Regions from separate parts of the Nonomuraea purpurea genome, predicted to be linked through region 1. Evidence: riboswitches for the same ligand, from Rfam matches in the RefSeq annotation. Region 1 holds a riboswitch; each other region holds the start of a gene.

Region 1 (6,985 bases):
AGAGGTTAAACCGGACGCGCCCATCCGCGCGGTCCGGTTATGCCCTCAGAGTCGGGAACCCCGTTAAGCACGAAGGATCGGAGATCGCCCAGGAGGCTTTACGGCGCCGGTGTTTTGCGCGATGGCCCGTTCCAGCGATCCGTCCGCGCCGTCGCTCCTGAGCATATGTTCACGACCACAACATACGTTGAATGAGGCATGGCATGCCGCGACCGACATTCGGCGCACGCTCAACGCGCGACCAAAACGCCCACATTTGGGCGGTTTAGAGATCATCATCCGGACGTTCGAGAACGACCAGGAAAACGATCATGCGCTTATGGCGGCCGCCGGGGTCCTAGGCGAACGGCATAAGCGCATGGTCGAGTGTCGGCTCTCTCTCAGTGAGCCGCTTCGTACTTCTCGACGACGGTGGAGGCGATACGGCCTCGCTCGCTGACCGGCAGGCCGTGGGCCTTGGCCCACTGCCGGATCTCGGAGCTCTTCTCGCGGCTCATGGCACGGCTGCCACCGCGCCCACGACGACGCGTGGACACGGCCCCGGCCCTGCGTGCGTGCTGCACGAAAGGCGTGAGGGAGTCCCTCAGCTTCTTGGCGTTAAGGTCGCTGAGGTCAATCTCATAGGAGGAGCCGTCAATAGCGAAGCTGACCGTCTCATTGGCCTCGCCCCCATCGAGGTCATCGATGAGAATCTCCTGGATCTGCTTGGCCATCTACGCAATCCTTTCCCGGAGCATTGTTTCATTCGCCAGCCCAAACATATACCCGGAAAGGCGCTGAGACAATTCAGCGTGCAGGGATTCGGCTGACTGGCCGATCAGTTCTGCTCCTCGACGGCGTCCTCGCGGTTTCGCCGGCCCCCCACAGCCTCGGACCGAACCAACTTCACTACGCCAAAGATGAAGGCTCCCCCTACCACGACCGGGGGGATGAGCGCTGACAATACGTCCGTAAGGGCTTCCATTCGTCCTCGTCTCCACGGCTAGCGGGGTTTCGGGGGCGCTTTTTGCGCAACCTGCGCGACCAGGGGGAGCACGGCGCCGCCGATGGACGTGCAAGGCCACAACCACCCGCACCCGACCATAGCGGCACACACATGCCCTACGCGTCACAGGGACACCAACATCCGGCAACCCGGACGTCCCATAGCCTAATGCCAGTCTCTCCAGGCTCCTTACCGGATCAAGGGAAAATTTTGCGAAAAGGCATCCACGCAGGTACGGATGGCTCAGCGAAGATCTTTAACGACGCGTGTTCCCGCCAGCCTGTCGTGCGGCCCCCGCTCCAGCGGCTTGTCGATCAGGATGAGCAACCCGACGGCGAACAGCAGCATTCCGGCCAGCAGATTGACCACGGGAATGCCCATCAGCATGATCGGCCCCGGATAGACCAGGGCCCGTTTGAGCAGCGCCCTGGGCGGTGACTCCGCCGGCGCCAGGCGAATCCGCATGATCGCCTTGCCGAACGTCCTGCCACGCCGGGAATGTGCCCACCAGTCGTAGCCCGCATAACCCAACCCGGCCACCAACCATGCGAACACACCGGGCAAGCGGCCGTGGAACACCTCCAACACCCCGACAGTTCGGAAGATGCCCCACAGAAGGATGAACAGAATGTAATAGAAGACCCCGAAGACGAGCGCTTCAATCGACCGGGCAGCCAACCGTTCCCACCATTCAGCGGGCAGCTCGCCCGGCCACGGCGGCGTCCCGGCCATAACCTCCACCTCACATCATCGGCGGCCCCTGCGGGGTCCTCCCATTTTGGTACGGGCCCCCACACACAAAACAGAGGCCGGCGCGAAGCCGGCCCCTGTTTTACGTCTCGCGCAGACTACTTGATCTTGACCACCACGGTGCCCGCGACCTTGTCCGCGAACGTCTGCTGCAGCGGCTTGTCCCACAACTGCGAGGCGCCGTTGACGGCCACGACCGCGTAGCCGAGCAGCGTGCTGATGATCGGGATCGGAATCGCCGTGAGGAGATAGCCGCCCCACGTCACCCCGCCCCTCTTGAGCGCGGCGTCGGTCGGCAGCCCCTTCGGAGGCATGTGCTGCCCCACCGGGACGACCTTGATCCCCATGACCATCTTGCCGACGGTCTGGCCGTTCATCTTCAGCAGGAAGAAGTCGTAGCACACCCAGAGGATCGTCGAGATGACGGTCGACAGGATGCCCACGACCACCGACGAGAACGCACCGCTGCTGCTTCCGTCCAGCGACGAGTAGCTGGCCAGGAACAGCGCGGCCATGATGACGCCGATGACGAGGTTCACGACGAACAGGATGACGCCGTCGATGAGCCTGGCCACCAGGCGCTGCCACCATTCGGCCAGCGGAGCCGGAGCACCCGGCGGCTGCATGCCGACCGGGCCGTAGCCCGGCGCCTGGCCGTAAGGGGCCTGACCGTAGGGGGCCTGCGGCTGGCCGTAGGCCTGACCGTACTGCTGCTGGTCGCCGTACTGCTGGCCGTAGCCCTGCTGTTGCCCGTAGCCCTGCTGGGCGTAGCCGGGCTGGGACTGCTGCTGCTGGCCGTAGCCCTGCTGCTGCCCATAGCCCTGCTGCCCGTAGTCGGGCTGGGACTGGGGCTGCTGCCCGTACCCGTACTGCTGCTGACCCGACTGCGGCTGCTGGCCATAGCCCTGCTGCTGCCCGTAGTCAGGCTGCTGACCATAACCCTGCTGCTGACCGTAGCCCTGCTGCCCGTAGTCAGGCTGGGATTGCGGCTGCTGGCCATAGCCGGGCTGCGACTGGGGCTGCTGGCCGTAGCCGGGCTGGGACTGCGGCTGCTGGCCGTAGTCGGGCTGCTGCCCGTAGCCCTGCTGCTGCTGACCGTACCCCTGCTGCTGACTGTAGTCAGGCTGCTGGCCGTAGCCGGGCTGCTGACCATAGTCGGGCTGCTGGCCGTAACCCTGTTGCTGCTGGCCATAGCCCTGCTGCTGCCCGTAGCCCTGCTGCCCGTAGTCGGGCTGCGACTGCGGCTGCTGGCCGTACTGGGGTTGTTGCTGGCCATAACCCTGCTGCTGACCGTAGCCCTGCTGCTGGCCTTGACCCTGTTGCTGGCCGTACTGGGGCTGCTGGCCGTAGCCCTGCTGCTGACCATATCCCTGCTGGCCGAAGGCGTCGTCCGCCCGATAGCCGATCACAGTGGCGTCAGGATCAGGCTCGTTGGGGTGGCGGCCCATGTTCTGCTGCCCATATTGGGGATTGCGGGGCGCAGAGTTCTCGCCGGATTCGTCCTGTGGATACGGCGGCTGTCCGGTGCTCACCGTGTCACCTCGCTTCGAGTGCGCGTGTGGCACGTGTCAGGACACATGCCCGTGCTGCCCAACGTATCGACATAGGTATCAACAATCACCTTTCCATCTAGCCAAGGTCCGCGTCACCCGATGTCAGATGCAGCAGCATGCGGGTGTTGCCGAGAGTGTTCGGCTTGACGTGTTCCAGGTCGAGGAACTCCGCCACACCCTCGTCGTATGAGGCCAGCAGTTCGGCGTAGACCTCGGGTGAGACCGGAGTGCCCTGGATCGGGCGGAATCCGAGTCTGGCGAAGAAGTCAACCTCAAAAGTCAGACAGAATACACGCCGTAGCCCCAAATCCTTCGCCTGCCGTATGAGTGCGGAGACGATCTGACGGCCGACGCCCAAACCCCTGCTTTCGGGATCCACGGCCACCGTGCGGACCTCGGCGAGGTCCTCCCAGAGCACGTGGAGCGCGCCGCAGCCGACGACCTGCCCGTCTCGTTCGGCCACCCAGAACTCCTGTACGTCTTCGTACAGCGTCACTGTGGCCTTCTCCAGGAGCCGCGGTCCCGCGCCCGCGTAGGTGTCCACCAAGCGCCTGACCACCCGCACATCGGGCGTGCGGGCACGCCGGATCACCACTTTGGTCTCCGGCATTGTCGGTTCGGCCACCTGCTCCATGGCTCTCCAGAGTACAGATGTCATTACGGCTCAGCCCTAACTCCCATGTCTCGGCCCATCCTGTTACATGTTGTGGCCAAGTGAGCACGGCTGCCACACGAACCCAGGTTCGGCGGAACCACGGGCAAAGAGGGCATAAAGTCACTTGTACACGGTTGATCACGAGATCCCCCTGTGACACTTCGGTTGTGAAACCTCTACAGATCCGGCGTTCTGGTTGAGCACCAACCCGGAGTGCATTAGTGTCCAGCGACGATGCCCCCTGCGTGTCGCGCGTGGGAGGACACGCCCAATTCCCGCAAGGGAAGCCGGGGAACCGCCGGTGGCGCCTTCAAAACGCCACCATCGGGGTGAATCCGAGACCTCTCGGTAGGGCTGCTCCGGCCCGAACCCGTCAGCTAACCCGGTAGGCGTTCATGAGAGGAGCTGGTTGGTGAAGCGCACGCACAGTCGCGGGGGGAAGTCGGCGGGCAAGCACGCCCGCCCTCCGGAACGCGCCCGGCGGCCACGCCGGTTCGGTGTGGCAAGTCTCACAGTCGCCGCGCTGCTGTTCGCCATCCCCGCCGGCCCGGCGTCCGCGGATCCGAAACCCTCATTAAAGGAGCTCGCCAAACAGGTGGAGGAGCTTCACACCGAGATCGAGACGCTGACCGAGCAGTACAACGGCCAGCGGGAGAAGCTCAAGACCGCGAAGACGACCTCAGAGGCCGCACAGAAGACGCTGGCGGCCAGTGAGGCCGATCTGACCGCCAAGCGTGCCAGGGCGGTTCTCCTCGCCCAGAGCGCCTATATGTCGGGCGGCCTCAGCACGGCCATGGTTTTCAGCGCGGCCGACGACCCCAAGGAGATCCTCGACCGCGCCGCGACCACGTACGCGATCCAGGAGCAGCAGGGCGAGCAGGTCAACCAGGTCACCCGGGCCATGGACGCCGCCAGCCGCGCCAGGGCCGACGCCAAGGCCAGCATCGACGAGATGGAGCGGATCGTCGCGGAGCTTGACACCAGGCGCGACAAGATCACCAAGCTCATCGGCCGGGTCGAGAGCAACCTGTACAGCCGGGCGCTGGGCGAGGCGGGCCGCCCGGGGACGCGGGCCACGCATGTGAACCTGCCCGTCATCGGCGGCGGCAAGGCGGCGCAGGCCGCACGATGGGCGCTCACGCAGCAGCTCAAGCCGTACGTCTGGGGCGCGGCGGGCCCGAGCTCCTACGACTGCTCCGGCCTGGTGATGGCCGCCTTCCAGCGCGTGGGCGTCTCGCTGCCCCACTACACCGGCGACCAGTGGACCGCGGGCAGGCACGTCTCCCGTTCTGAGCTGCGCGCGGGCGACCTGGTGTTCTTCTACAACGACCTGCACCACGTCGGCATCTACATCGGCGGAGGCATGATGGTGCACGCCCCCCAGACGGGTGACGTCGTACGCGTCGCCTCGATCGACAGGCGGCCGTGGGCCGGCGCGGTCCGCATCGCCGGCTGAAGCCGATGTAACCGGTGAAAGCCGGTCGGAGCCGATCCGAGCCCGCAGGCTCAGATCAGCTGACGGCGCGCGGCCCAGGCCACGGCCTCGATCGCGGTGGCCACGCCGATGCGGTCGCAGATGCACCGTAATCTCCTGCGTACGGTGCGTCCGCTGATATCCAGGCGTCTGCCCACTCGATCGACGGTGACCCCCTTGGCCAGCTCCGCCAGTAACGCCAAATCCGCATGGCTCAGCTCAACGCCTTCAGTGAGCACATCCATCGGGAGCCCTCCCCCCAACAGCAGAACTCGGGCCACTCCACAGGGCCAAAACCGCTCCTCGCAGACGGTAAACGCATCCTGGAAAGGTCGTCAAGCATGACAATCGTCGCTCTTGACGAGCACTATTGACATGCTCCGTTATATATGACGTACTCGCGATATGCCGGACGCTCCCCGCGCGCTTCGAGCGATCGCTTCGATCCATCGGACACTCCGGAATCACCGGTAATGAGCCCGGCCGGCGTTCTGGGTTTTGATCCATCAAAGCCGGATTTTCTGCGTGATCAATACGTCCGGGATCGCGACACGGACGCGCGGCCCAAGCTTCCTTACGCGCGCGGACCCGCTCGTGGCGACCGTCTACGACGCCACTGCGCGACCCGCGCTCCGGCCGCTCTTCAGGGCAACGCCCCAGGCAGCGGCCCTGCGACCAGGTCCGGCAGGACGTAGGGCCTGCCTCTGCCCCGCACGCCTCCGCCCTGGATCGCGGCGATCGCCTTCGCGTTGATCGCGCCGCCCCGGAGGGATGCTGACCTGATTTCCGGTTCGCCCGCCCTCGGCTGTCATGGTGATGGCGACGGCGCCACCAGAGGATCGCGAACGCCTCCGCGAATTGAGCAGACGCTTGCTCGCGGCCTTGACCCGAGGCTTACAGATGACCTCGCATCGGAAACCGGGCGGGCCAGAAGCGAATTTCGCGACCGCCGCCGCGGGCTCGTGGCGATCAGGCGGACGCGGCGCACACCCGTCCGCGGCGGCTCCCGGAGCTCGAACCGGCCGAGCGGAAGCCGCCGCACAGGCGAACACGGACAGAAATGACGAAACCATCAGTGAGTGGGCTTGACCAGCGGGAACAGGATCGTCTCCCGGATGTTCTTGCCGGTGAAGGCCATGACCATCCGGTCGATCCCGGCCCCCATGCCCCCGGTCGGCGGCATGGCGTACTCAAGCGACTGCAGGAAGTCCTCGTCGAGCTGCATGGCCTCAAGGTCGCCCCCGGCGGCCAGCAACGACTGCTCCACCAGCCGCCGCCGCTGCTCGATCGGGTCGTTCAGCTCGGAGTAGGCCGTGCCGAGCTCCGTGCCGAACCCGATCAGGTCCCACTTCTCCGTCACCAGCGGATCGTCGCGGTGATTGCGGGCCAGCGGCGAGGTCTCCAGCGGGTAGTCCATCACGAACGTCGGCTGCACCAGCGTGTGCTCCACGAGCTCCTCGAAGAGCTCCTGGACGAGCTTGCCCTGACCCCACTTCGGGTCCCAGTGGATCTCGCGCCGCTCGGCGATCTTGCGGACCTCCTCCAGCGACGTCGCCGTGGTGATCTCC
Region 2 (6,985 bases), on a different contig from region 1:
GGTTCGCCTTCTTCTTCTTGCGTGCCTTGCCCTTGCGTGCGCGCCTGGCCATAAGCTCGCCTCCGAGTGATCGGGTCTCGTCCGACACTCTCAACGTCTCGCGCCTGCGGCGACCAGGCAAGCAGGCCGCGCGAACTAACATTCCCCAACAAATTCATGTCATAATTTGGTGGAATCTGTTGGAAGGAGCGGGCGTGCTCGCACAGCAGCGTCAGCAGACGATCCTCGAACGCGTGCGCAGCAGCGGCGGCGTCCGGGTGGCCGATCTCGTCCGCGAACTGGGCGTCTCCGACATGACCATCCGCCGCGACCTCGAGGTCCTGGCCGAGCGTGGGCTGCTGGAGAAGGTACACGGAGGCGCGACCGCCCTAGGCCCCGGCTCCACGGAAGAGCCCGGCTTCGCCGCCAAATCCGCCCGCCAGCAGCAGGAGAAGGAGGCCATCGCCCGGCAGGCGGCCCGGCTGGTCCGCCCCGGCACGGCGGTGGCGCTGTCCGCGGGCACCACGACGTGGGCGCTGGCCCACCACCTGATCGGCGTGCCCGAGCTCACCGTGATCACCAACTCGATCCCCGTCGCCGAGGTCTTCCACCGCAACCCGCGCGCCGACCGCACGGTCGTGCTGACCGGCGGCGTGCGCACGCCCTCCGACGCGCTGGTCGGCCCGGTGGCCGTGGCCGCGATCCGCCGCCTGCACGTGGACACGCTCTTCCTGGGGGTGCACGGGATGAGCGTGCGGGCCGGGTTCACCACGCCCAACCTGCTGGAGTCAGAGACCGACAGAGAGTTGGTGGCGGCGGCCCACCGGCTGGTCATCCCCGCCGACCACACAAAGTGGAACACGGTCGGCATCAGCACCATCGCCGAGCTGAGCGAGGCCGACGTGGTCATCAGCGACGCGGGGCTGCCCGAGAACGCACGTACCGACCTGGCCGAACGGGCCGGCGAACTGATCATCGCGGAGGGCTCGCCTTGAAGCGCACCATCACCCACCTGGCCGACGGCCGAGAGCTGATCTACTTCGACCGGCGGGACGACGCCGGCAGGAGCGCGATCGACCGGCGGGCGCTCGGTCCCCGGCCGGTGGCCTCCGAGCTGCGCTACGACCCGCTGACCGAGGAGTGGATCGCGATGGCGGGGCACCGGCAGACGCGGACGTTCCTGCCGACGGGCACGGCCGCCGAATGCCCGCTGTGCCCGTCGTCGGAGACGAGGTCGACGGAGATCCCGGCGTACGACTACGACGTGGTGGTGTTCGAGAACCGCTTCCCCTCTTTTTCCGGAAATTTGGGGACTTATCAGGATGTGGGCGGGCTGAGTGAGGTCCGCCCGGGAGTGGGGCGGTGCGAGGTGGTCTGCTTTACCTCCGACCACTCCTCGTCCTTCTCCCGGCTCTCCGACGCCCAGGTCGAGCTGGTGATGGAGGCGTGGGCCGACCGCACGGCCGAGCTGTCCGGGGTGGAGGGCGTGGAGCAGGTGTTCTGCTTCGAGAACCGGGGCGAGGAGATCGGCATCACGCTGGCCCACCCCCACGGCCAGATCTACGCCTACCCGTACGTCACGCCGCGCACCAAGCTCCAGCTCGGCGCCGCCGCCCGTCACAAGGGGCCGGGCAACCTGTTCGCCGACGTGCTGGCGGCCGAGCGTGCCGCGGGGACGCGGGTGGTGGCCGCCAACGAGCTGTGGACGGCGTTCGTGCCCGCCGCGGCGCGCTGGCCGTTCGAGGTGCACCTCTATCCGCACCGGCAGGTGCCCGATCTGGCGGCGTTGTCGGAGGCGGAACGTGCCGCGTTCGCACCGCTGTACACCTCGGTGCTGCGGGCCTTCGACGGGCTGTTCGGGCTCGTGATGCCCTACATCGCGGCCTGGCACCAGGCGCCCGTGCGTCAGGACCGTGACCTGGCCTATCTGCACCTGGAGCTGTTCAGCGTCAGGCGGGCGCCGAACAAGCTCAAGTTCCTGGCGGGCTCGGAGTCGGCGATGGGCGCCTTCGTCAACGACGTGCTGCCGGAGGAGGCCGCGAGCATGCTCCGATCACAGATTGATCACTAATAGATTTCTCCTTAAGGTCGCATTACCCGTGATCTACCACTAACATCCCAATATGCACCGGCCGCAACTGCCGTTGCAGGCCTAATCCCGGGCGCGTCACCCGGGAACCGGGGACCCATCGCACCTGGGGTGAATCCACATACGTGGTAGGGAAAATCGCAGCTCCCCGCCCGAACCCGTCAGCTAACCCGGTCGGCAGAGGGAGAGGAATCACCACGTGGCGGCTTCGTCCCCCGCGAACCTTGCCATCGGCCTCATCACCGCCACCGCCATCGCCGTCCTCCCGGCGGGCGTGGCGTCGGCCGCCCCCAAACCGTCGGAAGCCGAGCTGCGCACCCAGCTCAAGCAGCTCAACGGCAAGGTCGACAAGCTCATCGAGAAGTACAACCTCAAGCGCGTCGAGCTGGCCCAGGCGCGGGAGGCCGCCAAGACGGCCAAGCAGCGCCTGACCACCGCCGACCAGACGCTGGCCACGGCCGAGCAGCGCGTCGCCGAGCTCGCCAGGATGAGCTACCAGAACGAGGAGCGCTCGATCCCCAGCTTCCTGATGGCCCAGAACGCCCCCGGCGCCGCCCTGATGAGCCAGTTGACCGCCGAGCAGCAGGCCCTGGTTCAGAGCGTGGCCAAGGCGCGCGACGACAAGAAGCGGGCATCCGACGAGGCCGCCGCGCTCGCCACCAAGATCGGCGGGGACGCGGCCGAGGTCGCCCGCCAGCGCGACGAGGCCAAGGACGTCATCAAGGACATCCAGAACAAGCTCCAGGACCTGGTGCCGTTCGGCACGGGCCGCAAGTCCAACGGCAGTTGGACGCCCGAACTCCCCTCGGGTTCCGACAACATCACCTCCCGTACGCGCATCATGAAGGAACAGGTCGGCAAGAACTTCGCGCTGCCGTTCGACGTGGGCTGTTTCCGAGCCGGCGCCAGCGGCGAGCATCCGCTCGGACGGGCCTGCGACTTCATGATGAGCACGGGCGGCTCGATGCCGTCGGCCATCAACAACGCCCTGGGCGACCGCATCGCGGACTGGGCGATCAAGAACAAGGACAAGCTGGGCGTCAAGTACGTGATCTGGAGACAGCGCATCAACCAGGGCTCGGGCTGGGAGGGGATGTCGGATCGCGGCAGCGTCACCGAGAACCACTTCGACCACGTGCACATCTCGATGCAGTGACAGCGCAGGGCCGCGTGCGCGGGCGGACCAGAACGGGTGTACTCATCCCATGGTCGACTACCGGCAAAGGCACACCGCCGACTGGCTTCAGTACTTCGCGCACCGCGGCTACCACGCCGCCCGGCCACTGGCCGCCGGTGTCGAAGGTGCCGTCTACTGGCTCGGCGAGGGAGTGATCGCCAAAGTATGGGACGGAAGACCGCCAGAGGACCTCAACCTGACACGTCAGGTCTATGCGGACATCGCTCGCCACCCGTTGCCCTTCTCCACGCCAGAGATCCTGATGGTTGAGGAGCATGAGGGCACCGTCGTCACCTATGAGCGGGAATTGACCGGGTCGCCACTGCGGCCGGACTCAGCGGTGCGACCGCCCGGCCGCGACCTGACCTCTGGAGAGACTGATGCGCTCCTCACGGTCCTGCGCGCCCTTGCCACCATCCCGGGCACCGAAGCCATGCGACGCCTCAAGGTCCAAGGCGACGACCGGCCACTTTGGCGGGGTCACACCCGCTTCCCCGACGCCCTGGCCGCCGTCGTCGAACGCGCGGCCCACCGGCACGGCGACCTGCTCGCCGCCCATGTCCCGGACCTTGACGCAAAGGTCGTACGGGCTGTTCAGGCTCTCAAGGCACTGCCTGACACGTCCGTCACCGTCGTCCACGGGGATCTCGTCCCGCCGAACGTCCATGTCGACGACGCCGGCCGCCCTGTCGCCGTCCTCGACTTCGGCTTCTTCACCACCGCCGGCGACCCTGCCTTCGAGGCCGCCATCACGGCTGCCGTCTGGGACATGTACGGGCCTTACGCCGAAGAGCACGTCGCGGCCCTTACCCGCCTCTTCGCCGCCGAGCTGCGCTACTCCCAGGAAACGCTGGCGCTGTACCAGACGGCCTATGCCCTGGCCACCTACGACTTGTTCTCCTCAGACGGCGGCGACGGTCACTTCCGCTGGTGCGTGACCCTTCTCAAGCGCAGCTCGTCCTGACGCCGCTCAGCCGGTCAGGGTGAGGGGGTTGATCAGGTCGGCGTAGACGAGCAGGCCGGCCATGATCACCATCACGATGGCGACCACGTACGTCAGCGGCAGCACCTTGGCGATGTCCACGTACCTGGGCTCAGGCCGCCGCATCACCTTGGCGTAGGCCCGCTTGACGCCCTCCCACAGCCCGCCGGCGACGTGGCCGCCGTCCATCGGCAGCAGCGGGATCAGGTTGAACATGCCGATCGCCAGGTTGAAGCCGGCCAGCAGGTTGACGAAGAAGGCGATCTTCTGCTCGTCCGACAACAGGTCGGAGGAGAGAATCTCGCCGCCCATGCGGCCGGCCCCGACCACGCCCACCGGCCCTTCCGGGTCGCGCTTCTCGCCCGAGAAGGCCGCGTGCCAGACGCCGACCATCTTCTCCGGCAGGTTGACGAGCGAGCCCGCCACCCTGGCCGTCACCTCGCCCATGTAGCCGAGGACCTGGCCCAGGTTCTGGCGCTGCATGACCTCGGCGGGCAGGACGCCCAGGAAGCCGACGTTCTTGTCGATCTTCTTGGGGTCCTGGAGGTTGGGCCGGTCCTGGGCGATGAGCGTGACGTTGAGCGTCATGGCCTTGCCGTCGCGGACGATGCCGAGCGCGACCGGGCCTGCGCCGTGGGAGCGGATCAGGCGGGTGGCGTCGTCCCAGGAGCCGATCTTCTGGCCGCCGAGGGAGACCAGGTGGTCGCCGGGCTTCAGGCCCGCCTGGGCGGCCGGGGTGAGCTGGTCGGTGGGCTTGCACTCGGTGCGCTGCTCGGAGACAGGGATCACGCACGTGTTGGTGTCGGGGGAGACGATCGGGGCCCGGACGGGCAGGCCGATGCCGACGAGCAGGATGGCGAAGAAGACGAAGGCGAGCACGAAGTTCATCAACGGGCCGCCGGACATGATGATGACCTTCTGCCACCACTTCTTGCGGTAGAAGACGCGGTCTTCGTCGCCCGGCCGGACCTCTTCCTGGGCGGCGTCGCGGGCGGACTCGATGAGCCCCTGGAACGGCCCCGTCGCGGTGCTCCTGACCTTGGCAGGGTCGTCGCCAGGACGCGGAGGCAGCATGCCGATCATGCGGATGTAGCCGCCGAAGGGGATCCACTTGATGCCGTACTCGGTATCGCCCTTGCGCCGTGACCAGAGCGTCGAGCCGAAGCCGACCATGTACTGCGTCACCTTGACGCCGAAGAGCTTGGCGGGCACTAGGTGGCCGATCTCGTGCAGCGCGATGGAGAACATCAGCCCGACGAGGAAAATGATGATCCCCACGAGATAGAGCCAATTCATCTGGGCGCGCTCCGTAGCAGACGACAGGTGCCGACAGAAGGGTCCGACAGCCCAAGGGTAGTCGAACTCACCGCACCTGACGGCTTCCATGCCTTTTCGCGAGCATTGACAGTACGCGATCAAACGATGACGCTGGGAGACAATGGAGGGGGACGTCTTGATCCGGATACTGATCGCGGAACACCTGCCCTTGGTGCGCCGTGGCCTGCTCGCCACCCTCGATGCCGAGCCTGACCTGCGTGTCGTCGCCGAGGCCTGCCACCCGGAGGAGGTGCTGCCGGCGGCGCTGTCGAGCGGGCCCGACGTGGCCGTCGTCGACCTCGACCTACCGGGGCTGCCGGTGGCCGCCGCGCTCGCCGCGCAGACGCCGCGCTGCGGGGTGCTGCTGCTGTCGGCCAAACCCAATCCCGGTCAGGTGCGCAAGGCGCTGTCGGTGCGCGCGCTCGGGTTCCTGAGCCTGTGCGTCGCGCCGGAACGGCTGGCCGAGGGGGTGCGCCAGGTCGCCGCCGGCCGCCGGGCCATCGAGGCGGAATTGGCCGTGGCGGCGCTGCAGAGCGCGACCAATCCGCTGACCAGGCGGGAGCTCGACGTGCTGAGAATCGCGGCGGGCGGCGCGCGTTCGACGGAGATCGCCGACCAGCTCTTCCTGTCGGTCGGCACCGTGCGCAACCACCTGTCGCGGATCATGTGCAAGACAGGCGCCCGCAACCGGCTCGACGCCGTGCGCATCGCCATCGACTTCGGGTGGCTGTGAGAGCCGACGGGACCCCGGGTGAAACCGCGCCGCTCCGCCCGGGGCCCGAATGTCTAGAGGATCTCAGCAGGGCGAAGGGCCCTGCCAGTGACCGCCGTCACGACCTGACCCGTGTGAAACTTCACTACGGACGCCAGATCAGCACCAGGGCGCAGTCGTCGTTGTGGCCCGAGGCCATGGCGTTGACCAGGGCCTTGGCCCCGTCGCGGAAGCCGGAGGGCAGCAGCCGCTCCGCCTCTCCGAGCAGCCGGTCGAGGCCGGCGTCGATGTCGCGTCCCGGCTGCTCGATCAGCCCGTCGGTGAACAGCAGCAGCGCGTCGCCCTTGCGCAGGGTGCCGCTGTCGGGCTCGCAGTGCAGGTCGGGCACGACGCCGAGCACCACGCCCTTGGCTGAGGCCACCTGCCAGTTGCCTGTGCCCGCGTCGAACTTCACCACGGGCGGATGCCCGGCCGAGGTGATGGTGTAGTCGCCCGTGTCGAGGTCGAGGCGCACGTGCACGGCGGTCACGAACCCCTCGTCGCCTCGCTGCCTGTGCAGGTAGGCGTTGCAGGCGGGCAGGAAGTCGGTGACGGAGCCGAGCAGCCCGCCGAACGTCCCGGACAGCAGCAGCGCTCTGGTGCCGGCGTCGACGCCCTTGCCCGACACGTCGACCAGGGCGATCTCGACGGAGTTGCCGTCGCGCATGGAGACCAGGAAGTCGCCGCCGA
Region 3 (6,985 bases), on a different contig from region 1:
CGCGGATGGGCGCCGTTCTCCAACTCGTCCGCGACGGCGACCGCGTAGTCCTCGGCGGAGATGAAGCTGCGGCCCTCGGAGTCGGTGAGCAGGTCCTCGTGACCGATGCGGTAGATACCCGTGCGCTCGCCAGGACCGATCTCGGCGGCCGGCGAGATGTAGGTCCAGTCGAGGTCGTCGACCTGGCGGAAGAGGCCGAGCGCCTTGCGTCCCGCCAGCGACTCCTTCTTGTAGATCTCCGGGAACTCGGGCGTGTCGACCAGGTCGAGCCCTGGAGCCACCTTGAGGCTGCCCGCGCCGCCGACGGAGATCACCCGGCGCACGCCTGCCGCGCGCGCCCCCTCGATCAGGGCGCGGTTGGCCTCGAGGAACGGGCCTTCGGGGTCGGTGCCGTCGCGCGGCGGCGCGATCGCCGAGACGATGGCGTCGTAGCCCTTGGCCAGCGTGGCAGTGTCTTTCACGTCGCCCTTGACCGGGCCCGAACGGCTGACTGCCGTCACCTCGTGCCCGCGGTTCACCAGTTCGGCGGCGATGCGCTGACCGATCATGCCGGTCGCGCCGAAGAGAAGAAGCTTCATGCCGGCAAGAGTATCCATCAGATACTGGTTACTTCATAGTGCTATAAGTACCTCATGGATACCGGCGATGTTTTCAACCAGAATTGCCCGTCCCGAGTGGTTCTCGACAGGATTGGCGATAAATGGTCGGTGCTGGTGCTGCTCTGCCTCGCCGGAGGGCCGATGCGGTTCACCCGGCTGCGGACGCGAATGGGCGGGGTCACGCCCAAGGTGCTGACGCAGACGCTGCGGGCCATGGAGAGCGACGGGCTGGTGACGCGGGAGGTGTTCGCGGAGGTGCCGCCTCGGGTGGAGTACACGCTGACGGACCTGGGCCACTCGCTGCACGGCCCCGTCTCGGTGGTGGCGCAGTGGGCCGAGGAGAACGTGGCCGAGATCCTGCGCAACCGCGAGAAGTCCGCGTAGAACGCGGACTTCTCGCGGCCCTCAGGCCGAGGTGTGCTTGGTGATCTCGCCGACGATGTCCCGCCAGAGCGGCCGGGGCAGATCGTGCCCCATCCCCGGGTAGGTCACCAGCCGCGCACCGGGGATGGCCGCCGCCGTGGCCCGGCCGCCGGCGACCGGGACGAGCTGGTCGGCCTCGCCATGCAGCACGAGCGTCGGCGCCCGGACGCCGGCCAGCAGCTCCGTCCGGTCGCCCGAGGCCATGATGGCCGCCAGCTGGCGGGCGGTGCCCCCGGGATCGAAGCAGCGGTCGAAGGCGAGCCCGGCCACCGCGGTCACCCGCTCGCGATCCAGCTCGTAACCGGGCGACCCGATCACCGACCACGTCTCCAGCGACTGCGCCATGACGGATTCGCGATCACCCGCGGGCCTGGCCATCAGGGTGGCCATGGCGGCCTCGCTCGGCGGCGCGACGGACGGGCCGGGCGTCGACATGATCGAGGTGAGCGTCAGCAGGCGTTCCGGATGCCGGATGGCCAGCGCCTGGGCGACCATGCCGCCCATGGAGGCGCCCACGACGTGGGCGGCCGGCCAGCCGAGGGCGTCCATGAGCCCCGCGGCGTCGTCGGCCAGGTCGTCCAGCAGGTACGCCGAAGGCGCCCCCGCCGAGGGAGCGCCGACGTCGTGGAAATGGGTGGACAGGCCCGTGTCGCGGTTGTCGAACCGTACGACGTGGTGCCCCTGGGCCGCCAGGAGCCCGCAGAGCTCTTCGTCCCAGTGGATGAGCTGCGCGCCCAGCCCCATGATCAGGAGCAGGGGTCGTCCTTCTGGTGAGCCGAAGCTCTCATAGGCGATTTCGATGCCGTTGGCGGCTACGCGGATCGTCACGAGGACCAGAATGACATTCTGGTCCGGGTCGGTCCAGTCAGCCCTTGATGACCTTGCGGATACGCTCGCGCCCGAGCACCGCGCCGCCACCGGCCATGGCCAGGGCGCCGGCGATCAGGGCGCCGCCCGCGCTGCCCGACTCGTTGACCTCACCCACAGGCTCCGGAGGCGTGGCCGGGTTCTTGTCGCGCTCGGCGTAGGCCCCACTCGAGAACGGCACCGGATAGTTCTTCTTGCCCGGCCCGTCACCCCACTTGGTGATGACGTAGTCGACCTTGATGTGCCCCTGCCCGCCGACCCCGTCCACGCCCAGCGTGTCGTTGTTGAAGGTGCCGCCGGTCAGCTCGGCGAAGGTCTTGCCGTCGAGGTCCAGCATGATGCCGTTGTTGGAGGGCACGCCCGGCCCGCGGTCGCCGACGAAGAACGGCAGCTTCTTGCCGTTGTACGTCACATAACCCTCGGTCAGCAGTGGCCAGCTCGGGCTGGCGGCCAGCCCCTTCTGCATGGGCTTGCCGCTGGCCGGCAGGCCGGTGTCGCCCGCGCGGCCCGAGGCGTCGTCCCAGAAGTACGAGGCGGTCGTGGAGCCCTTGAGCAGGATCTTCTCGTCGGTGTCGGAGTCGGCGTGGGCCGCGGTGCCGGCGATGGACAGCGCGCTGAAGGCGGAAACGCCGACCATGGCAAGGGAACGCAGGCCAAAACGAGCAGTCATGAAAACGTAAAGTCCTTTGCGAGGGGACAGGGGGATCGCGCCGTGGCAAAGGGGGTAGCCGGACAGGACGCCTGACGGGGTGACGGCTACGCGCAGCGCGGGAAAAGCGTGGAGAGCTGGGGAGAACCGCTCAGCCGGCGGCCGGCACTACGCTGTCTGGGGGTATGACGCGGTCATGCATTGATCACAGTTCCTCTCCATCACGCCTACCGGGTTAGCTGACGGGTTCGGGCGTGGAGTTGCCCTACCGGCACACGGCCGGATTCACCCCAAAAACCTGGGTCCCCGGTTCCCGAATGATCGGGATTCGGCGCCAACCGGCTGGTTCCTCCTGGGTGAGGTCCACGCCACCGGCTGGTTTTGGCGATTACTTTAACCAGACATTCCGGACAAACGCAAACGATTCATAATGAAACGGGCGAAGATCTACCTAAGAAGGTAAAGAGAAGGGGGGCACGGCAACCCGTACCCCCCGAAGGAAAAATGTCAGCCTCAGCCGCCGCTCTTGCGCCTGAACGATCTCTTACTCGCAGCCGGACCGTGCGCCCCGTGAATCTTCGATGGGTCGACGCCCCTGCCACCCGCGCCCGAGCCCGCGCCCTGGTTGCGCTTGCGCTCCAGCGCCTCGCGGAACTTGCGCTTCATCTCGTCCTCGGGAGTTTCGCTGGTTTCCGGCTCCGGTGTTTCCGCCATTGAGGACCTCCGTGGTGTTGGGACCTCTACAGCTTCGCATGGAGCCGCTTATGACGCGAAACCGGCCTCAAGACGCGGCACGCCTACCAGGCATCGCTCTGGCCGGGCTCAGAGCCGGGTGAAGGCCAGCAGGCGGAAGGTCGGGTCGGGCCCCGAGCGTCCCTGGCCGTGCCCGACGAACGTGGTCTCGCCGCTCATGCGCGGCCCGCTTGTCGACCGTCGTGACGAACACTCCCCCGGGCCGCAACACGCGGGCGGCCTCGGCGATCACCGGGCGGGCGTCGTCCAGCAGGTGCAGCAGCCAGATCACGGCTACGGCGTCGAACGCGCCGTCGCGGACGGGCAGCGCCCGGCCGTCGCCCAGGACCACGTCCACCCGGCCGGCGGCGATCCGCGCCATCCCCTGGGAGGCGTCCACGCCGAGCACCCGCAGGCCCCGCCCGGCCAGCTCCCGGCTCACGAGCCCGGTGCCGCAGGCGATGTCGAGCAGCGTGCCCCCGGCGGGGACGAGCTCGCACACGGCCCCGGCGGCGGACTCTGCGCGGGGCAACCCACCGCGGGTCTCGTCGTAGTGGGCCGCCTCCAGGTCGTAGTCGAGCACGAGGTGAGCCTCCAAGATTATCGGAAACCCGACGATACTCGGGTAAAGGGGATCCGCGCCGTTCCTGGTGTTGTGTTGGGGAAAGGTCGGAAATAGGACATACATGATGTTCGAGCCCCCGATCCAGACATGAGTCTTCTGGGCCGCGACCTGGCCGTGGACCTAGGCGCGGTGAGCACCCGGATCTACGCCAAGGGCAAGGGCATCGTGCTCGACGAGCCCTCGGCCGTCATGCGGGACAGCCTGACGGGCAAGATCATCGGGTACGGCGCCGACACGGCCGACGACGCGGGCGGCGAGACGTTCTGGCCCGTCAGCGGCGGCCTGCCGGTCGACGGCGAACTGGCCAGGCGCATGATCAGGCACTTCCTGCGCAAGGTGCACCGGCGGCCGTTCTTCAGGCCGCGCGTGGTGATGGCGCTGCCGGAGAACGCGACACAGCTCGAACGGGCGGCGCTGCGCGACGTCGCGTTCGAGGCGGAGGTCAGGGGGATCCTGCTGGTCCCGCACGCACTGGCGGCGGCGCTCGGCGCGGGCCTGCCGGTCAAGGACTGCGCCGGGCGCATGGTGATCGACATCGGGCACGACTCCGCCAGAGTCGCCGTGCTCTCCCACGGGGCCGTGGTGGCCTCGACCACGGTTCTCAGCGGGGGCCGGGCGGTCAACCGGTCGATCGTGCGCATGGTCGAACGCCAGCACGGGGTCCTGCTCGACGAACGCGAGGCGGAGGCGGCCAAACGGCGTGCGGGCACCGATTGGAAGCCGCTGCACCGGCAGGTGGTGGTGTGCGGGCGCGACCCCGACACCGGACGCGAGCGCTCGGTGACGCTGGCCGTACAGGAGATCTACGAGGCGACCAAGCAGCCGGTGGAGGCCATCGTCAGGGCGGCGGTGGACACGGTCGAACGCTGCCCGCCCGAACTGGTCGGAGACCTCGGGGAGCGGGGCGCGGTGCTGGTGGGGGGCGGCGCGCTGCTGCGCGGGCTCGGCCGGCGGCTGCGAGCCGCCCTGTCCATGCCGGTACGGCGGGCCGAACGGCCGCTGGAGTCGGTGGCGCTGGGGCTGGGCCGCTGCGCGGAGAACCTGGGGCTGATCGCGAAACTCAGGGACCGGTGACGGGCCCTGGGCCGGTTGTGAAGCCCAGCGGCCGGCGCGTGGTGGGGCCCATCGCCAAAGGATGGGCCCCGTTTGTCAGCGTTCGTCGACGATCTCGCCCTGCTCGGCCGTGGGATGGCCCTTCAGGATCGAGAAAGCGGCCTCCGCCTGCGGCAGTGAAGGCGCGCCCGCAAGCGCGGCCTCCATGGTGGCGGGCGACTCCCAGCGCCAGGAGTCCACCCAGGTGTGCTCGTCGATCCTGGCGAGCCGGGTCTCGGTGAGCCCGGGGTAGGCGGCTCTGACGGCCGTGATCAGGTCGTTGCGCCGGGCGATGACCTGGTCGGCGTCGGCGGGGTCGGCGGTGAAGCGGGTCATGCGGAGGATCGCCACTGTAGTCCTTCTCTAGAGTTGACTTCTAGCTAATGTGACTAGAGTTAAACTACAGCGATGAGCGATGTCAAGAGGGTCAGCAAACGCACGCAGAAAGCCCAGGAAACCCGGGCGCGAATCCTGCGGGCGGCCGGAGAACTGTTCGTCCGCGACGGCTACGGCGCCACGAATCTGCAGGACGTCGCCGCGCAGGCGGGCGTGGCCGTACAGACGATCTACTTCGTCTTCGGCAACAAGCGCACGCTGTTGAAAGAGCTGGTGGACGTCACGATCGCCGGCGACGACGAGCCGGTGGCGACCATGGACAGGCCGTGGTTCGTGGCCGCCATGGCGACGGAGAGCGCGCGCGACCACCTGCGGGCGCACGTGAGCGGCACGACCGCCGTGCTCGGCAGGGTCGCGCGCATCGTGAAAGTGCTGGACACGGCCGTGGCGACCGATCCTGAGGTGGCCGCGCTGTGGCCCAGCGGCGTCGATCCCCGCTACACGGTGCAGCGGTCCGCGGCCGAGTCGCTCATGGGCAAACCGGGGGCGCGGCCGGGGGTCTCAGTCGAGTTCGCGGCCGACGTGCTGTTCGGGCTGCTGAGCCCGGAGACCTACCTCCTGTTCGTCGAGGAGCGGGGCTGGTCGCCGCACCAGTGGGAGGAGTGGGTGCACCGAACGCTGACGGCCGACCTCATCGAAAACTGACCCGGCCGCCTCGCGGCCGACACTGCCCGTGGGGCGGCGGGAGAGGTGGTGAAGGGCCGCCGCTCGGCTTGAGGGGACGGTGTTCGCGCCGGCGAGCCGGCCGTTGCGGGATTCAACCGGTAGAGCCGGATGATCTCGGATATGGTCCGAACGTGTGCGCCCGCCGTCACGCCTTCTCCATGGTGCTCTTGTGCGCCGCGGTGATGACGGCCTGCAGCGAGGCGGCCGAGCCGCCGACGATCGAGGCCGCCGTCGAACAGCTCAGCAGCGACGCCGACGACCTGCTCGGCGCGGCCGGGCTCGCGACCGTCGAGACGGTCGAGGACGGTTCGTGCGTGCCCGGCCAGGTTCGCGCGCTGCTGCGGGCCGAAAGCGACGCCTCGGCGAGCCTGCTGGCCAGGCTGCACGCCCTGGGGTACGCCGAGGTGGTCGATGACCTGGATTTCCGCGAGGACCAGGACGTGTCGGTACTGCGGCATCCGGAGACGCTGCTGACGTTCGAGCTGACCGTGCTCGTCGGCGAGCAGCCCGGCGTGCGGATCGTCGGCAAGACGACCTGCTACGCGACCGGGTAGGTCACGGCGTGGCCAGCGCCTCGGTCGGCGAGAGGCGGGAGGCGCGGATGGCCGGATACAGGCCCGCCACCGCCCCGATGAGCAGCGTCGCCACGAGTCCGCCGCCGGTGGCCCAGGCCGGTACGACCGACGGCCAGCCGCTGTAGAACGCGTACCCCATCGTCACCCCCGTCCCGAGCAGGACCCCGCCGCCCCCGCCCATCGCGGACAGCAACAGGGACTCGGCCAGGAACTGGGTGCGGATCTGCCCCCTGGTCGCCCCGAGCGAGCGGCGCAGGCCGATCTCCGCGCGGCGTTCGAGCACCGAGATGACCATGGTGTTGGCCACCCCGACCCCGCCGACGAGCAGGGCCACCGCGCCGACGCCCAGCAGCAGGTTCGC
Region 4 (6,985 bases), on a different contig from region 1:
CGCGGTGGCCTACTTCGGGCGGGCGCTGCTCTTCGTGGTCATGGAGGGGCAGCCGTCGGCGCTGTGGTGGGCGACGCTGAACTTCACGGCCTCGATCGTGCCGGGGCTGGCCTTCCTGGGCGCGCTGGCGTTCGCGGGGCCGCTGCTGGTGCCGCCGATGGTCTTCCGGGTGCTGTTCGTCGCGTACTGGTTCTGGGGCAACCTCATCCCCAAGGGAATGATGCCGACCATCTCGCAAACGATCTTCGACGCGACCGGTGACTACGTCAGAAATGGGCTGCTGGCTCCGCCCACGGTCGACTACGGTCCCGGCCCGCCCGCCGTGTTCGACTTCCTGCGCCCCGCGTCCTCCCCGGGCACCGCCGTTTTGTGGATCGGCGTGATGATCGCGCTCTCGGCGGTCATGCTGTTCCTCCTCTGTCTCCACGCCTCCAGAAGCGAGTCCTGACATGCGCATCGACGTCTCCGGCCTGACCAAGATCTACAAGGGCGGCGTCCGCGCGCTGGACGGCCTGACCCTGGAGATCCCGACCGGCATGTACGGCCTGCTGGGCTCGAACGGCGCGGGCAAGACCACGTTCATGCGCATCCTGGCCGGGCTGCTGAAGCCGACCTCGGGCCGGGTGGTCATCGGCGGCCACGACCTGGCGACCGCCGACGGTCGGCTGGCCGTGCAGCGGACGCTCGGCTACCTGCCCCAGGACCTCGGTGTTTACCCGGACCTGACCGCGCGGCGGTTCCTGGACTACATCGCGCTGCTCAAGGGGCTGCACGAGCGCTCGGCGCGACGGCGCAGGATCAGCGAACTGCTGGAGGTGGTGGCGCTGTCGGAGGTGGCCGACCGCAAGCTGAAGGGGTTCTCCGGGGGGATGTTGCGGCGGGTCGGCATCGCGCAGGCGCTGCTGGCCGATCCGCGGCTGCTGGTCGTGGACGAGCCGACGACCGGGCTCGATCCGGAGGAGCGGATCCGGTTCCGGATGTTGCTGTCGAGGCTGGCGGGAGATCGTACGGTCCTGCTGAGCACGCACATCGTGGACGACGTGGCGCAGACGTGCCAGTCGCTGGCGGTGCTGGCGAAGGGACGGCTGGCGTTCCGGGGGACGGTGAGCGAGCTGCTCGCCCGCGCCGACGGCCGGGTGTGGACGGTCACCACGCCGGGGGCGGCGCCGGCCGCCGGGCGGGTCGTGTCGATGCTGCCGGAGGGGGCGGGCATGCGTTACCGCGTGGTGGCCGCCACGCCCCCGGCCCCGGACGCCCTGCCCGCGGAGCCGACCCTGGAGGACGGCTACCTGGCCCTCATGGACGGCACCACCCGCTGACCCGCCCGGCCCGGAAGGTCGCGGCCCGGCCCGGAAGGACGTCCATGGTTGGATATTTCCGGATACGAAAGAGCGCGCGCCCCGTGCGGGGGACGCGCGCTCGTTCCGTCAGCCGACCGCGGGAGGTCAGGCGCGGTACTCGGGGTAGCCGTAGCCGACGACCTGCCACTTCGGACGGACCCGCTCCTCGACCTTGCCGTTGCCGGTGTTGCCCTCGACCGTGGAGATGGTGCCGTTCTTGTTGTCCTTCTCGACGAATCCGACGTGCTGGATGTCGTCGAGGCTCTTGCTGCCGCTCCAGGAGAAGAACACCACGGCGCCGGGCTTGGGCGCGTCGCCGAAGCGGTGGTTGCCGGCGAACCACTTGGCGTGGGCGACGGTCCAGGCGTCCCAGCCGATCTGCGGGCGGGCGCCGGTCTGGTCGCCGACCCAGGAGATGAACATCGAGCACCAGGCGGCATTCAGGTACCCGGCGCGGCTGCCGCCGTCACGGGCGATGGTCTCGGCGGCCCGCTCCGAGGCGGCGTACCACTTCTGGTACGGGGTGCCGCCGCCGTAGGCGTTCTCCGAGGTGCCGACCTGGGCCTTGGCGAGCGCCAGAACCTGGTCGGCGGTGACGTTGATCTTGGTTTCCGACTTGGCGCCTGCCTCGTGGGCGGCGAGGGCGGTGTCGGGGTGCCGGGCGCCGGTGGCCGCGGCTACGCCGGTGGCAGAGTCCGCGTCGGCCGTCACAGCGTGTCCGACCAGGGCGGAGGCGGCGATGGTCGCGCCGATCGCGGCGCGAGCGATGTTGCTCTTCGAGACGTTGAACAGATGCTTGGCCATCGAGGGGGTTACTCCTTGCTTCCATGCCGCTTACCGGGTTAGCTGACGGGTTCGGGCGTGGAAGCTGCCCTACGGCACCGGAGTGCCGATTCACCCCAAAGGACATGGGTCCCCGGTTCCGCCCAGGGGCGGATTCAGCGGTCACAGGACGATCCTGCGATGTGTCACGCGATGGTTGGACATTGCCGGACAAACCGGACATTTATCACGAGATGCCCACAAAGTAATACATGAGGCAAGAGGATTACAAGTCCATAAAGCCCAGCTCAGGCAAGTTGCCTGCGCGCCTCGGCCAGCAGCTCCATCATGGCAAGGGATTCATCCAGCGGCATGATCGAGCTTTCCGTCCGGCCGTCGGCAGTCGCGTCACGGACCTCGCGGAGCTCCCCGGCGTATCCGTTGTCGGCCGGATCGAGCACATGCTCCTCCGGCTCCATGGACGGCCCGGTGAGGAGAATCCGCTGCGGGGCCCAGAACGGGGCCAGAATGTCCGCGCGCATCTCGGTACCCACAACACTGGCATCGTTGGGGTAATTCCCGAGCAACGAGGTTTCCACCAGAGCCTTCCTGCCGCCCGGGTAGAGCAGCACCCCGCCCGCCTCCGCATCCACCCCGTTGGGCGCCAAAGCCCCGGTGACCCGCAGGCCGGAGGGCATGCCCAGGAGGAGCTGGGCCAGGCCGAACGGGTAGATCCCCAGGTCCAGCAGGGCCCCGCCGCCCAGCTCGGGCGCCCACAGCCGGTGCACGGGATCGTAGGGACGGGCGAAGCCGAAACTGGCATGGATCGAGCGGATCTCCCCGAAACGCGGATCGGCCGCCACCATCTGAATGAGCGGATTGAACCGCATCCACATGGCTTCCATCAGGAACACGCCCGCCTCGCGCGCCAGGCGCACCATCTTCTCCGCGTCGTCCACGGTGGCGGCCAGCGGCTTCTCGCACAACACGGCCTTGCCCGCGGCGATGGCCGCCTCGGCGACCTGCAGGTGCTGGGCGTGCGGGGTCGCCACGTAGATCGCGTCCACGGCCGGATCGGCGCACAGCCGCTCATAGGAGTCGTACGCCGACTCAGCGCCCAGCCTCGCCGCCAGGTCCTGCGCCCGGCCCAGGTTCCTGGAGCCGACGGCAGCCACCCGCATGCCCGGCTCCGCCACGATGGCCGCGCCCACGGTCCGCGCGATGGTGCCTGTCGCCGCTATTCCCCACGTGAAATCCCGCACCAGGGAGATCGTAGCCCCATCAGGTCATGTTGAACGTCTCGGGGTCGGGCCCGGTGCGCAGTCCCTTGTTCATCGCGCCGATGGCGGCCAGGTCCTCGTGGTCGAGGACGAAGTCGAACACGTCGAAGTTCTCGGCGATCCGCGCCGGCGTCACGGACTTGGGAATGACGACGTTGCCGAGCTGCAGGTGCCAGCGGAGCACGATCTGCGCGGGCGTCTTGCCGTGCTTGTCCGACAGCACCGCCAGCGCCGGGTCCGCCAGCAGCCCCTTGCCGTGCCCGAGCGGGCTCCACGCCTCGGTCAGGATGCCGTTGGCCTCGTGGAAGCGCCGCATCTCCCGCTGCTGCAGGTACGGATGGAGCTCGATCTGGTTGATGGACGGTGTGATGTCGGTCTCATCCATCAGTCTGATCAGGGCCGGGACGGTGAAGTTCGCGGTGCCGATGGCCTTGGCCCGCCCGCTTCGGTAGATCTTCTCCAGCGCCTTCCACGCCCGCACGTACTTGTCCTGCTGCGGCACGGGCCAGTGGATGAGGAAAAGATCTATGTAATCGAGGCCCAGCCTGGACAGGCTCTCCTCGAAGGCGGCCTCCGCGCGGTCGTGGTCGGCGTTCCACAGCTTGGTCGTGACGAACAGTTTGTGACGAGGCCGCTCCGCGGCGCGCACGGCCCGTCCGACGCCCTCCTCGTTGCCGTAGGCGGCGGCCGTGTCCACGTGCCGGTAACCCACCGTCAGTGCGGTCCGTACGGCCTGTTCCGTCTCGTCGGCGGGGATCTGCCAGACTCCGTAGCCGAGCTGCGGGATCTGCACGCCATCGGTGTTGAGCAACAGCGAATTCATACCTTCCATTGTTCACGCAGCGTTTCTGAGGGCGTAAGGCGGCGGGGCTAGCTTGAAGCGGTCATGAACGGGCCATCACCTGGCTGGGAGGGCAACGAGTGGTCGAACAGGCGTCGGCCTGGGTGGAGTCCCCGCTCCAGATGCTGTGCGCCGTCGAGGCTCACCATGCCGGACTGCTGGGACCCGAGACGACCGTCGTGCCGCGCGCGGGCCTGCGGCCGCTGAAGGCCACCCGCCGCGAGCTGCGCTCGCTCGGGCTGCCCGACGGGCTTGAGCTGGCCGAACCGCGCGAGCGCATGCCCCGGAGCGTGCAGGCCGTCGGAGACGCGTTCTCCGGCAAGGTGCAGCTGCGCTGGCTGATCTCCAGCCCCGGCCGCATCGTCATCGTGGACGACGGGCTGGCCACGATCCGGCTGCTGGAACTGCTGGCCGCCGGGCCGTTCCGGCCGCTGCTGCGCGCCCGCGCCACACCGGCCAAGGCGCGCGCCGCGCTGGGCGTGGCCGCCGCGCTGCGGCTGCGCCTGAGCAAGGTGTCGGTCTTCACCGCCCTGCAGGTCAGCCAGGAGCTCGAGGACGCCGTGCGCCGCGTCGGCGTCGACCTCGTCCGCCACGACTTCGCCTGGCTGCGCGCCCAGCCGCCCAGCGCCGAGGGCCCCTCCGAGCGCACGGTCGTCCTGGGCACCTCCCTCGTGCGCAACGGCCTGGTGCACCGCGACCGCTACCTGCGCTGGCTGACCGACCTGGCCGCCCGGGAGCCGCTGGCCTACTACCCGCACCGCCGCGAGGACCCCGTGGACGTGGCGCTGATCCGGGAACAGCCCGGCATCACCGTCCACGACGCGGGCGTGCCCGCCGAGCTGACCCTGCGCGGCCTCGACGCCGGCCGGCGCGTGATCAGCCTCCCCTCCACCGCGATCACCTCGCTGCGGGTGCTGCTCAGCCCGCGCGGTGTCGCCGTCGAGCCCGTGGACGTTCCCGATGACTGGTGGACAAGCAGGGCGGCTCCCGCCCTTCGCTCGCATCTGACTGGAGTATCCGGTTGAAAGTGTTGGCCGTCGCCGACTCCGACTCGTACTTGAAGTGGGCGTCCTGCCTGCTCGGCGACCTGCCAGAAGGTTGCGTGACCGACCTGGTGGTGGTGCGCACCCCGATCGCGCCCTCGCCCGAGCAGATCGCCGCCGCCGTCGGCGACCGGGAGCCGCCGCCGGTGATGTCGGCCCGCTCGGTGCGGCGGGCGGCCGAGCGCACGCAGCCCGACGTGATCCTCCTGGCCTGCACGGGCCCGGTCGTGGACGTGCTGGTGGCCGACGTGTTCGCGGGCCTGAAGCCGCGGCCGGTGTTCGTCAGCGGGCTGCCGGGCATCTCGGTGCCGGCGACCGAGAAGGCGTGGCTGTTCCGCAGCGGATGCGACCTGTTTGTGGTGCACAGCGAGCGTGAGGTGGAGGAGTTCTCCCGCATCGCCTCCGAACTCGGCGGGGGAGGGAAGGTCGGCCTGGCCAGGCTGCCGTTCCTGCGCCCGAAGGCCGTCTCCCACGGCGGGAACCGGGTCGTCTTCGCCACCCAGGCCAAGGTGCCGCGCGAGCGCGAACAGCGCGAGCGCATCCTGCTGTCGCTGGCCGACCTGGCCCGCCGCCGGCCCGACCTCGACGTGGTGGTCAAGCTGCGGGCCCTGGAGGACGAGCGGCAGACGCACAACGAACGCCACCACTTCCAGCGGCTGTGGCGGGAGATGGGGGAGCCGGGCAGGCTCGCCTTCGAGGCCGGGTCGATGCACGACCAGCTCGCACGGGCGGCCGGGTTCGTCACCGTCAGCTCGACGGCGGCGCTGGAGGCGATCGCGCTGGACGTGCCGTCGCTGGTGCTGAGCGACTTCGGCGTGAGCGCCGAGATGATCAACCTGGTGTTCGAGGGCAGCGACCTGCTGGGCACCCTGGACGACCTCGCCGAGGGCGACTTCCGCGCGGCGTCGGCCGTCTGGTGCGCGGCCAACTACTTCCACCCGGTGGAACGCAACGACTGGGCGGCGCTGATGGCGGGGCTGGTGCGCGACCGGCCGGGGACGCCCGCCAAATCCCTGCTCGACGGGCCGGAACACGTGGCCGCCCGGCGGCGGGCCCGGCTCCGGGTCGAGGTCCACCCGTCGATGCTGCGCGCGGGCTACCGCGCCAAACGCCGCATGCGCCGCTACCTCAAAGCTTTGGGCTGACACCTGAACGGCCGGCCACCCCTGCGGGGGTGACCGGCCGTTCAGGTGGTGGCGCCGGAGAAGTCGGGACGCTTGGGGCGGAGGGTGCCCTCGGGGTGGCCGAGGGCACGGGGTCAGATGGCGGAGCGGATTTTGCGGCGGAGCCGGGTCAGGGCGGTCGGCTTGTCGATGAAGCCCAGCGTCTCCAGGCGCTTGCGCTTGAAGTAGCGCCGATCGAAGGTGATGCTGTCAGGCCGCAGGTCCGGATACGTGTCGGCCTGCATGCAGTAGCCCACCGCCCGCACCAGCTCGGGCAGATCCTCCGACGGCGGCCGTTCGATCACACCCTCGGCCGTCAGGCGGGGCAGGTGCGCGTCGACGATGGTGACCGGGATCCTGTTGCTGTTCTCGTACGGCGTCAGCCGCTCCAGCACCACGTCGGTGCCGTAGGAGGCGACCTGGAGCCCGAAATAGCGCTGGGCGGTCACCAGCCCGGTGGAGAAGCAGCCCACGACCAGCTCGGGCCGCAGCGCCGCGAAGCACACCTCGGCCGGGACGCTCTCCCCGGCCACCGACAGTTTGACGCCGAGCCGCT

Evidence for each region. Region 1 has a riboswitch for cyclic di-AMP ahead of ACFOY2_RS31795 (C40 family peptidase). Riboswitches for the same ligand answer to the same signal wherever they lie in the genome.
Region 2: it holds a riboswitch for cyclic di-AMP, as region 1 does, so the genes downstream of both, ACFOY2_RS18600 (coiled-coil domain-containing protein) here and ACFOY2_RS31795 (C40 family peptidase) in region 1, are expected to answer to the same signal.
Region 3: it holds a riboswitch for cyclic di-AMP, as region 1 does, so the genes downstream of both, ACFOY2_RS12735 (hypothetical protein) here and ACFOY2_RS31795 (C40 family peptidase) in region 1, are expected to answer to the same signal.
Region 4: it holds a riboswitch for cyclic di-AMP, as region 1 does, so the genes downstream of both, ACFOY2_RS16225 (CHAP domain-containing protein) here and ACFOY2_RS31795 (C40 family peptidase) in region 1, are expected to answer to the same signal.

Annotation. Positions count from the first base shown of each region.
Region 1 is NZ_JBHSBI010000018.1:54,406-61,390, reverse strand. Features, by position in the region: gene ACFOY2_RS31820 (histone-like nucleoid-structuring protein Lsr2) at 381-713, opposite strand; gene ACFOY2_RS31815 (RDD family protein) at 1,229-1,717, opposite strand; gene ACFOY2_RS31810 (RDD family protein) at 1,834-2,361, opposite strand; gene ACFOY2_RS31805 (hypothetical protein) at 2,482-3,342, shown strand; gene ACFOY2_RS31800 (amino-acid N-acetyltransferase) at 3,365-3,922, opposite strand; cyclic di-AMP (ydaO/yuaA leader) riboswitch at 4,199-4,350, shown strand; gene ACFOY2_RS31795 (C40 family peptidase) at 4,443-5,399, shown strand; gene ACFOY2_RS31790 (LuxR C-terminal-related transcriptional regulator) at 5,450-5,662, opposite strand; gene lysX (bifunctional lysylphosphatidylglycerol synthetase/lysine--tRNA ligase LysX) at 6,490-6,985, opposite strand, start outside.
Region 2 is NZ_JBHSBI010000008.1:353,684-360,668, reverse strand. Features, by position in the region: gene ACFOY2_RS18615 (50S ribosomal protein bL37) at 1-52, opposite strand, end outside; gene ACFOY2_RS18610 (DeoR/GlpR family DNA-binding transcription regulator) at 195-974, shown strand; gene galT (galactose-1-phosphate uridylyltransferase) at 971-2,050, shown strand; cyclic di-AMP (ydaO/yuaA leader) riboswitch at 2,119-2,262, shown strand; gene ACFOY2_RS18600 (coiled-coil domain-containing protein) at 2,268-3,224, shown strand; gene ACFOY2_RS18595 (phosphotransferase family protein) at 3,274-4,209, shown strand; gene ACFOY2_RS18590 (M50 family metallopeptidase) at 4,216-5,505, opposite strand; gene ACFOY2_RS18585 (response regulator transcription factor) at 5,681-6,277, shown strand; gene ACFOY2_RS18580 (PP2C family protein-serine/threonine phosphatase) at 6,402-6,985, opposite strand, start outside.
Region 3 is NZ_JBHSBI010000005.1:314,982-321,966, reverse strand. Features, by position in the region: gene ACFOY2_RS12750 (NAD(P)-dependent oxidoreductase) at 1-578, opposite strand, end outside; gene ACFOY2_RS12745 (winged helix-turn-helix transcriptional regulator) at 633-983, shown strand; gene ACFOY2_RS12740 (alpha/beta fold hydrolase) at 1,005-1,850, opposite strand; gene ACFOY2_RS12735 (hypothetical protein) at 1,888-2,559, opposite strand; cyclic di-AMP (ydaO/yuaA leader) riboswitch at 2,748-2,882, opposite strand; gene ACFOY2_RS12730 (DUF5302 domain-containing protein) at 3,052-3,252, opposite strand; gene ACFOY2_RS12725 (class I SAM-dependent methyltransferase) at 3,320-3,853, opposite strand; gene ACFOY2_RS12720 (rod shape-determining protein) at 3,983-4,969, shown strand; gene ACFOY2_RS12715 (hypothetical protein) at 5,045-5,338, opposite strand; gene ACFOY2_RS12710 (TetR/AcrR family transcriptional regulator) at 5,396-6,028, shown strand; gene ACFOY2_RS12705 (hypothetical protein) at 6,181-6,603, shown strand; gene ACFOY2_RS12700 (ABC transporter permease) at 6,605-6,985, opposite strand, start outside.
Region 4 is NZ_JBHSBI010000007.1:185,548-192,532, forward strand. Features, by position in the region: gene ACFOY2_RS16215 (hypothetical protein) at 1-448, shown strand, start outside; gene ACFOY2_RS16220 (ABC transporter ATP-binding protein) at 450-1,319, shown strand; gene ACFOY2_RS16225 (CHAP domain-containing protein) at 1,446-2,144, opposite strand; cyclic di-AMP (ydaO/yuaA leader) riboswitch at 2,157-2,294, opposite strand; gene ACFOY2_RS16230 (Gfo/Idh/MocA family protein) at 2,411-3,364, opposite strand; gene ACFOY2_RS16235 (aldo/keto reductase) at 3,384-4,205, opposite strand; gene ACFOY2_RS16240 (hypothetical protein) at 4,304-5,248, shown strand; gene ACFOY2_RS16245 (DUF6716 putative glycosyltransferase) at 5,251-6,411, shown strand; gene ACFOY2_RS16250 (polysialyltransferase family glycosyltransferase) at 6,525-6,985, opposite strand, start outside.